DNA from 3 places in the Enterobacter adelaidei genome. Region 3 is predicted to be linked to each of the others. Evidence: predicted binding sites of a transcription regulator. Region 3 holds the regulator's gene; each other region holds the start of a gene.
What was found. The regulator CRP, encoded in region 3, controls carbon source genes, mostly activating them, when cyclic AMP is high. The targets are predictions, from matches to a motif close to ATGTGANNNNNNTCACAT.
Positions count from the first base shown of each region.

Region 1: deoC (deoxyribose-phosphate aldolase) is a predicted target of CRP. The motif match lies at 1,543-1,560, and genes of this name have one in related genera.
Region 2: AAHF05_RS14885 (CidA/LrgA family protein) is a predicted target of CRP. The motif match lies at 1,361-1,378, and genes of this name have one in related genera.

Region 1 is NZ_CP154353.1:611,301-614,564, reverse strand. It holds gene deoA (thymidine phosphorylase) at 1-578, opposite strand, end outside; gene deoC (deoxyribose-phosphate aldolase) at 633-1,412, opposite strand; gene AAHF05_RS03070 (YjjI family glycine radical enzyme) at 1,675-3,222, shown strand; gene AAHF05_RS03065 (YjjW family glycine radical enzyme activase) at 3,197-3,264, shown strand, end outside.
Region 2 is NZ_CP154353.1:3,067,290-3,070,553, reverse strand. It holds gene cdd (cytidine deaminase) at 1-95, opposite strand, end outside; gene AAHF05_RS14890 (CidB/LrgB family autolysis modulator) at 225-920, opposite strand; gene AAHF05_RS14885 (CidA/LrgA family protein) at 917-1,312, opposite strand; gene dusC (tRNA dihydrouridine(16) synthase DusC) at 1,480-2,412, shown strand; gene mdtQ (multidrug resistance outer membrane protein MdtQ) at 2,558-3,264, shown strand, end outside.
Region 3 is NZ_CP154353.1:4,248,725-4,251,988, reverse strand. It holds gene AAHF05_RS20760 (YccS/YhfK family putative transporter) at 1-918, opposite strand, end outside; gene crp (cAMP-activated global transcriptional regulator CRP) at 976-1,608, opposite strand; gene AAHF05_RS20750 (OsmC family protein) at 1,920-2,324, shown strand; gene AAHF05_RS20745 (phosphoribulokinase) at 2,391-3,260, opposite strand.

The sequences.
Region 1 (3,264 bases), 1.0 Mb from region 3:
GCCAGTTTCTTCGCCAGAATAGAGGCGGTGATCAGCGGGATGGAGTCAACGGTCGCGGTGATATCGCGGGTGGCATAGAAACGCTTATCTGCCGGAGCAAGAGAGCTGGTCTGGCCGATAATCGCCACACCAACGTCTTTAATAATGTCGCGGAAGCGGTTGTCATCCGGGAAGATATCGAAGCCCGGAATGGCTTCCAGTTTGTCGAGCGTACCACCGGTATGGCCGAGGCCGCGCCCGGAGATCATCGGGATGTAACCCCCACAGGCCGCCACCATTGGGCCGAGCATCAGGGAAGTCACATCACCTACGCCACCTGTGGAGTGCTTGTCCACAATCGGGCCGTTAAGGTTCAGGCTCTTCCAGTCCAGAACGGTTCCTGAATCTCGCATCGCCATCGTCAGCGAGACCCGCTCAGGCATCGACATATCGTGGAAGAAAATGGTCATCGCCAGCGCAGCGATCTGCCCTTCAGAGACGGTGTTATCACGAATGCCGTTGATAAAGAAGCGGATCTCTTCGTCGCTTAATGCATGACCATCACGTTTTTTACGAATAATTTCTTGTGCGAGAAACACGGTAACCTCCCGAAATAAGCCGGGATCGCTTCGCGTCACCCGGCAATTCAAACCTTAGTAGCTGCTTGCGCTCTTACCATCGCCGTGACCCAGCGCTTTCAGCAGGCTGGCCAGCAGGCTGGATGCGCCAAAGCGATAGTGACGGGAATCTGCCCATTCAGCGCCGAACAGTTCATCCGCGATAGCCAGGAACTGCTGTGCATCTTCAGCGGTGCGTACGCCGCCCGCAGGTTTAAAACCAACCGTTTTGGACACGCCCATATCGCGGATAACTTCCATCATGATGCGTGCGCTTTCCGGGGTGGCATTCACTGGCACTTTACCGGTAGAGGTTTTGATGAAATCAGCACCCGCCTTGATGGAGATTTCAGATGCTTTACGAATCAGGGCTTCTTCTTTCAGCTCACCGGTTTCGATGATCACTTTCAGCAGTACGTTTGCCGCAGCACACGCATCTTTACAGGCTTTCACCAGGTCAAAACCGACCTGCTCGTTACCCGCGATCAACGCACGGTATGGGAATACCACGTCAACTTCATCTGCACCGTAAGCAATAGCTGCGCGAGTTTCTGCCAGCGCAATCTCGATATCGTCGTTGCCGTGCGGGAAGTTAGTCACGGTTGCAATACGCACGTCCGGCGTGCCCTGCTCTTTCAGCGTTTTACGGGCAATCGGGATAAAGCGCGGGTAGATACAGATAGCAGCGGTGTTACCGACGGGCGTTTTCGCCTGATGGCACAGGGCGATGACTTTTTCATTGGTGTCGTCATCGTTCAGGGTGGTCAGGTCCATCAGTTTCAACGCGCGCAGGCTGCTTGCAGTTAAATCGGTCATAACATTCTCCAACGGCAGTGCCGTATAAATTTTACCTTGCGGGTCTGTGAGTATTCTAACATTCACCCGCATCCACACTTCGACATTCATCACAGTTAATGAAAACTACGTACAAATTTGCATTACTGTAATGAGATCTTCTTCAAATTTTATCGTGCTAATTGCTGACGAAAGCAGCAATACCCCCTGTCGGATCAAAAGCCCCAACAGATGTGCTTCCTACAATCCGTTCATCATCCGCAGAATAAACAAGGAAGCGATCATGTCCCACTCCAGCCCCGACGCCCTGCAACAACGTTGCCAGCACATTGTGACAAGCCCGGTGTTAACCCCGGAACAAAAACGTCATTTCCTGGCGCTGGAAGCGGAAAACAACCTGCCTTATCCGGAACTCCCTCAGGCAGCGCGCGCCGCGCTGGACGAGGGATTTATCTGCGACATGTTCGAAGGCCATGCGCCTTACAAACCCCGCTATGTTCTGCCGGATTACGCAAAATTTTTGGCTAACGGCTCAGAATGGCTGGAGCTGGAAGGCGCGAAAGACCTGGATGACGCTCTTTCACTACTCACCATTCTTTACCACCATGTGCCATCCGTAACATCCATGCCTGTCTATCTGGGTCATCTCGATGTGTTACTGCAATCGTATGTTAGAATTCTAACACAAGAAGAGATTGATAGCAGAATAAAACGTTTCTGGCGCTATCTCGACCGAACGCTGCCGGATGCGTTTATGCACGCAAACATCGGGCCTGCTGACGGCCCCATCACCCGTGCCATTCTGCGTGCCGATGCAGAACTGAAGCAGGTCGTGCCGAACCTCACCTTTATCTACGACCCAGATATTACCCCGGACGATTTGCTGCTTGAGGTGGCAAAAAACATATGTGAATGCAGTAAACCGCATATTTCTAATGGCCCAATTAATGATAAAATTTTCACAAAAGGCCGTTACGGCGTTGTGAGTTGTTACAACTCCCTGCCGCTTGCGGGCGGTGGCAGCACCCTGGTACGCCTTAACCTCAAAGCCATTGCTGAACGCAGCACTTCCATTGAAGACTTCTTCACCCGCACGCTCCCGCATTACTGCCAGCAGCAAATTGCTATCATCGATGCACGCTGCGATTTCCTGTACGAGCAATCTGGCTTCTTTGAGAATAGCTTCCTGGTAAAAGAGGGACTGATTGATGCCGATCGGTTTGTGCCGATGTTTGGGATGTACGGTCTGGCAGAAGCAGTGAACATACTTTGCGAAAAGGAAAGTATTGCGGGGCGCTACGGTAAAGACGAGCAGGCCAACGCGCTGGGCTACCGCATCAGCGGGCAGCTTGCGGCATTTGTGGAAAACACGCCGGTGAAACACGGCTGGAAGCACCGCGCGATGCTCCACGCGCAGTCGGGGATCAGCTCTGACTCCGGCACGACACCGGGAGCGCGTCTGCCCTATGGGGATGAACCGGATCCGATCAACCATCTGCTGGCCGTAGCGCCGCATCATAAATACTACCACTCAGGGATCAGCGATATTTTGACCCTGGATGAGACGGTAAAACGCAACCCGCAAGCGGTGGTTCAGCTATGTCTTGGTGCGTTCAGAGCCGGTATGCGTGAATTCACCGCGAACGTAGCCGGTAACGATCTGGTACGCGTGACCGGGTATATGGTGCGCTTGTCAGATCTTGAAAAATACCGTGAAGCCGGATCGCGTACTAATACCACGTGGCTTGGAGAAGAAGCCGCGCGTAACACCCGCATCCTCGAACGTCAGCCGCGCGTGATTAGCCATGAACAGCAGATGCGCTTTAGTTAGTCAGGTTATCCCTTTCTCCTGCGTGGACGGGCCGGGCAGCCG
Region 2 (3,264 bases), 1.2 Mb from region 3:
AGGGCGGGGAAATGCTCATCCGCCAGAATCGGGGTCAGAGCGGTTTGCAAATTCTCGGCAAGCTGGGCGAAAGCAGCTTGAAAACGTGGATGCATTGCGTTTGCCTCATAAAGGTTAATGGATCGGTAGTTTACGGAGCCGATGGGGCTTTATATGTGATCCAGTTCTCAATATGTATGCAACTTATGAAATCAAAATAAAATTTGCGCGACGCATCGCAAATTTTAGCCCATTACCACCAGAATCAGCGGGAAAATGAATGGGGCCAGCAGGGAGGTGATGATCCCGCAGATGACCAGTGCCAGTGAGCTAAACGCCCCTTCCTGATAATCCAGTTCTGCACAGCGTGCTGTCCCCAGTGCGTGCGATGCTGTCCCCATTGCCAGGCCCCGCGCAGCTTTGGTATGAATGCGCATGCCATTGAGCAGAGTATGTCCAAACACAGCACCCAAAATACCAACGAAAATCACACACATGGCGCTGATGGCTGGAATCCCTCCAAGGCTACCGCCTACCGCCATCGCAATTGGCGTGGTGACGGATTTTGGCAGGATAGAGGCCGCAATTTGTGGAGACGCCCCCATCAACAGCGCTACCGACGTCCCGGTGATCATCGCCACCAGGCTGCCCACAAAACAGATGGTAATGATGGATTTCCAGCGGGCGCGGATCTGGTGAAGTTGCTCATATAAAGGGAAGGCGAGCGCCACAACGGCGGGTTGCAGCAAATCATTCAAAATTTTGCTGCCGGCAAAGTAGCGTTCGTAAGGAATGCCGGTGAGCAGCAGGAATGGAATAATTACCACCATGGCCACCAGCAGTGGATTCAACAGCGGCATTTTGAAACGTGCGGCAAGTTTGCGTGCGGCGAAGAACACCACCAGCGTTAACGGTAGCGACCACCAGATATTGGCTATCATTTTTTTGTTTTCTCCCCGACAACTTTACGTTCGCCATGCACCAGATGAGAGCTCCAGCTCACGACCAGGAAAACCACCAGCGTACTGACCGCACAGGAGACTACGATCGGGCCGAACTGGGCTTTAAGCAAATCAAAATACTGCATGACCCCGACGCCGATAGGCACGAAAAGCAGCGCCATATAGCGAATAAGGACGAAGCAGCCAGGGTTGACCCACTTAGCGGGTAGAATTTGCAACGCCAGTAAAACAAACAGGATTAGCATACCGATAATGCTACCGGGGATCGTGATGGGCAGCAGCGACGCGATGAAAATCCCGGCATAAAGGCAGGCATAAATCAGGACGAATGCACGCAGATATTGCCAGATAATGTTCAATGATTTGCTCATGAAGAAAGTCCTTGCTGAAACGCATTCATCATACAATTAAACCTGAAAATGTGCCATGGATCACATCATGAATTTTGAGCATACCAGACATTCCAGAATGGAACGTCGGGCTTTCCACATACATACAGAGCAGATACTATAGCGCGTCTTTTTTCACAGGTACTGATATGCGTGTTTTACTGGCCCCAATGGAAGGCGTGCTCGACTCTCTCGTGCGCGAGCTTCTGACCGAGGTGAACGACTACGATCTCTGCGTGACGGAGTTTCTGCGCGTGGTCGATATGTTGTTGCCAGTAAAATCCTTCTACCGACTTTGCCCCGAGCTGCACAACCAGAGCCGTACCTCCTCCGGCACGCTGGTACGTATTCAGCTGCTCGGCCAGTACCCCGAATGGCTGGCGGAAAACGCCGCCCGGGCGGTTGAGCTGGGCTCTTACGGGGTGGATCTCAACTGCGGCTGTCCGTCGAAGCTGGTGAACGGCAGCGGCGGTGGGGCGACACTGCTGAAAGATCCAGAACTCATTTATCGCGGTGCGAAGGCGATGCGTGAAGCTGTTCCTGCGCATTTGCCGGTGACGGTAAAGGTGCGTCTGGGCTGGGACAGCGACGCCAGGCAGTTTGAAATTGCCGATGCTGTACAGCAGGCCGGTGCCACGGAGCTGGTGGTGCATGGTCGCACCAAAGAAGATGGCTACAAAGCCGAGCGTATTAACTGGCAGGCGATCGGTGAGATCCGTAAAAGGCTGACTATTCCTGTTATCGCCAACGGTGAAATCTGGGATTACGAGAGCGCGCAGGCATGTCTGAAAGAGACAGGCTGCAATGCGGTGATGATCGGCCGCGGCGCGCTTAACGTACCTAACCTCAGCCGGGTGGTAAAATATAACGAACCGCGAATGCAGTGGGCAGACGTCGTCGCGCTGCTGCAAAAATACAGTCGTCTGGAAAAACAGGGTGACACCGGGCTATATCATGTCGCGCGAATTAAACAGTGGCTGAGTTATTTGCGCAAAGAATATAGCGAGGCGTTGGGGCTGTTTCAGGAGATCCGCACACTACAAACGTCTGGTGATATTGCGCGGGTTATTCAATCAAAATAATAAATATGAATATATAATTAATTCATTTAGTGAATATTTTTCCAATTATGTAAATGTTTAACAATGTCCCCATTGCCACGCATTCCTAAAAAAATAAACAGCATTAAGCGTAATTTTCGCCTTTATTTTTTGAGTGTGTGGCGTAATGAAACGTTCTCTTATTTTATCTCTGAGTCTCCCCCTTGCTTTTATTCTGGTGGCCTGCGCGCCGGAACATACCACGGTATCTCCCCTGAATACGCAATCAGTAACAGCGTCGATTAATACAACACTCCATCCTTCAGCATGGCCGAAAAATGAGTGGTGGAAAGACTATAACGATCCTGAGCTTAATTCGCTGATTGCCAAAGCGCTGAATGACGCCCCGGATATGCAAATTGCCCGCCAGCGCATTACGCTTGCCGAGGCTCAGGCAAAAGCCGCTATGGCTGCCGACGGTCCGCAAATTGATTTTTCAGCTGATGCAGAACGCCAGAAAATGTCTGCTGAAGGGCTTATGGGACCCTTTGCGATTACCGACCCGGCGGCAGGTACTACCGGGCCGTGGTACACCAACGGCACCTTTGGGCTGACCGCGGGCTGGGATCTCGATCTGTGGGGGAAAAATCGCGCGCAGGTTGAAGCCCGTATAGGCCGATTGAATGCGCAAAAAGTGGAGCTGGAGCAAACCCGACAACTGCTGGCCAGCAGCGTGGCCCGTCTCTACTGGGAGTGGCAAACTCAGGCCGCAGTGCAGGATGTCCTCGTCCAGATCAAACATGAACAGGACAATATTATTGGCGCAGACCTCGAATTGTATCAGCACGGGATCACCTCTTCCGTTGAAGGGGTTGAAACCGATATCAACGCCAG
Region 3 (3,264 bases):
ATGCTGGCGGGCGATTTTCTCCAGCGCGCCGAGTTGTTTGTCCATGTTAAAACGCGTGGGATAGCGGTGATATAAAATGTCATCAGCCAGCACCCGCAGACGCGCAGAGACGGTTTGCGCATTCCAGCGGATCACCGCTTCGGCATGGCTGCGCTCGACCAGATTTTGCACCTCCTGAGGATGATGCAGGCTCACGGAGATATGTTCTTGCAGATCCAGCCCCACCTGGAAGATACGCAGCAGCCGTTTGTATTCGTGATTCTTGTTGGCGGCGAGCATGTGTAGTTGCTGATAACACTGGCTTATCAGATCCACCACCTTTTGCTGGCGCGTCAGCAGCGGCGGTAACGATTTTTCCGGATCGGTATGCTGGGTGAGCAGGGTGTATTTGGCCTCGCAGTAATCCGCAAGTTGCACATAGAGCAGGCTCAATGATTCACGCAGGGGCTGTTCCCGCCACAGCCAGAACCAGTTAAACAGCCCATACCACAGCGTACCCAGGGCGTAGATCAGTAGCGGCTCCCACACCGGCATGTTACCCGCGAGGCTCAGCGTGAAGATGGCCGCTATCAGTGAGGCGGGAAGCAGGCGCGCATGAAGGGAACTGATTTCGGCGGTGACGCCGAGCGTCATCGCCAGCACGGTCAGGATTAACGGCAGCGGAATATCGCGGGCGAGTAAGAGCTGCACGGCGAGGCTACAGCCAGCAAACAGCGAGCCGCCAATAATCAGACGTTTAAAAAAGCGCTTATGCGGTGTGTCCAGGCCAGCAATGTTGCAGCAGGCGGGCACGAGAGAAAACAGCAGACCTTGCTGAAGATGTCCGAGGATCAGGCCGATGGCTACAGGAAGACACAACACCAGCGTTTGTCGCAGTGCATAGTTAACTTCCGGGTGATAAATCAGCCTACGCCACATGGGGAAGAGAGACAAAAACGGCGTGACACCTTGCGATGGCACGCCGTTTGAGTGGAATTAACGCGTTCCGTAGACCACGATGGTTTTACCGTGGGCGGAGATCAGGTTCTGATCTTCCAGCATTTTCAGAATACGGCCCACTGTTTCACGGGAGCAGCCGACGATCTGGCCGATCTCCTGACGGGTAATTTTAATCTGCATGCCGTCAGGGTGGGTCATCGCATCAGGTTGTTTTGCCAGGTTAAGCAGAGTCTGCGCGATACGACCGGTAACGTCCAGGAAGGCGAGGTTACCCACTTTCTCAGATGTAACCTGCAGACGGCGAGCCATCTGGGAAGAAAGACGCATCAGGATATCAGGGTTAACCTGAATCAACTGACGGAATTTCTTGTAAGAAATTTCAGCCACTTCACATGCTGTCTTTGCACGAACCCAGGCACTACGTTCCTGGCCTTCTTCAAACAGGCCCAGTTCACCGATGAAATCGCCCTGGTTCAGATAAGAAAGGATCATCTCTTTCCCTTCTTCATCTTTGATCAGCACTGCCACCGAGCCTTTTACGATGTAATACAACGTTTCCGCTTTTTCACCCTGGTGAATCAGCGTGCTCTTCGATGGGTACTTATGAATGTGGCAATGAGACAAGAACCATTCGAGAGTCGGGTCTGTTTGCGGTTTGCCAAGCACCATGCGCTGTTATCCTCTGTTATAAGCTGTCACCAGAGTCATCAGATGCATCCGGACTCTGGGGTTGCAATCGAATTCTTACCCATACCCTGGGAAGTCGGCTATCGTAACGTTTCGCAGCCAGTAAAGTTTGATGTCCTCTGCATACATGTGTAACGTCAATGTATTACTGTAGCATCCTGAGTGTTTTAGCATAGCTTTCGCCGCGTGTCTCCTGGTGTCTCGCTTCAGCATGATGCAGGTCGCCTTCCATTGCGAGAAATGTAACGCACGCGTAATCTGTCACCAAAAATGCAACGTTGGAGTTAATGAATATGCAAGCGCGCGTGAAATGGGTTGAAGGTTTAACGTTCCTGGGCGAGTCCGCTTCAGGGCACCAGGTTTTGATGGATGGTAACTCCGGCGATAAAGCACCAAGCCCGATGGAGATGGTATTGATGGCTGCCGGTGGATGCAGCGCGATTGATGTGGTCTCGATTCTGCAAAAAGGCCGTCATGATGTAACGGATTGCGAAGTTAAACTCACGTCGGAACGCCGTGAAGAGGCACCACGCCTGTTCACCCATATTAACCTGCACTTTGTAGTCACCGGTAAAGAACTGAAAGACGCGGCCGTTTCACGCGCGGTGGACCTGTCTGCGGAGAAATACTGCTCTGTGGCGTTAATGCTGGAGAAAGCAGTAAAAATCACACATTCGTATGAAGTGATCGAGGCGTGATTGATGGGGCATCGTGCGTGTTGATGCCCTCACCCTAACCCTCTCCCACCGGGAGAGGGAATATGATCACGCGATCTGCTTCCCTTCCATCAACCGCTGTACCAGCGGCGTCATGATGAGCTCCATCGCCAGCCCCATTTTTCCGCCCGGCACCACTAATGTATTCATGTGCGAAATAAACGAGCCCTGCAGCATGGCCAGCAGCCAGGGGTAATCAATGCCTTCGAGGTTGCGGAAATGGATCACCACAAAGCTCTCATCCAGCGACGGGATGCTTTTGGCCGCGAATGGGTTGGAGGTGTCGACTGTCGGTACTCGCTGGAAGTTAATATGGGTACGGGAGAATTGTGGCGTCAGGAAGTTGATGTAATCCTCCATGGAGCGCACCACGGAGTCCATGACCGCTTCTCGTGAATGGCCGCGCTCGCTCATGTCACGCGTCAGCTTCTGGATCCACTCCAGGTTAACGATCGGTACCACGCCAACCAGCAGATCCACATGGCGCGCCACGTCGTGATGGGGAGTTACCACGCCGCCATGCAGCCCTTCATAAAACAGCACGTCAGTGGGTTCCGGCAGGGGTTGCCAGGGGGTAAAGGTACCCGGCACCTGGTTCCATGGCACGGCTTCATCGTAAGTATGCAGATACTTGCGGGATTGCCCTGTGCCGCTCTTGCCATATTCGACGAAGGTTTGCTCCAGCAGGCCGAAGTCATTGGCTTCCGGGCCAAAGTAGCTGATGTGTTTACCCAGATCGCGCGCTTTACGGATGGCCATGTCCATCTCCGGGCGCGTATAGCGGTGAAAGCTGTCGCCTTCGACCTCCGCCGCACGGAGATTCAGCTGGGCGAAAATCTTGCGAAATGCGAGGCTGGTGGTGGTGGTTCCCGCACCACTCGACCCCGTAACGGCAATAACCGGATGTCTGGCAGACATAGCA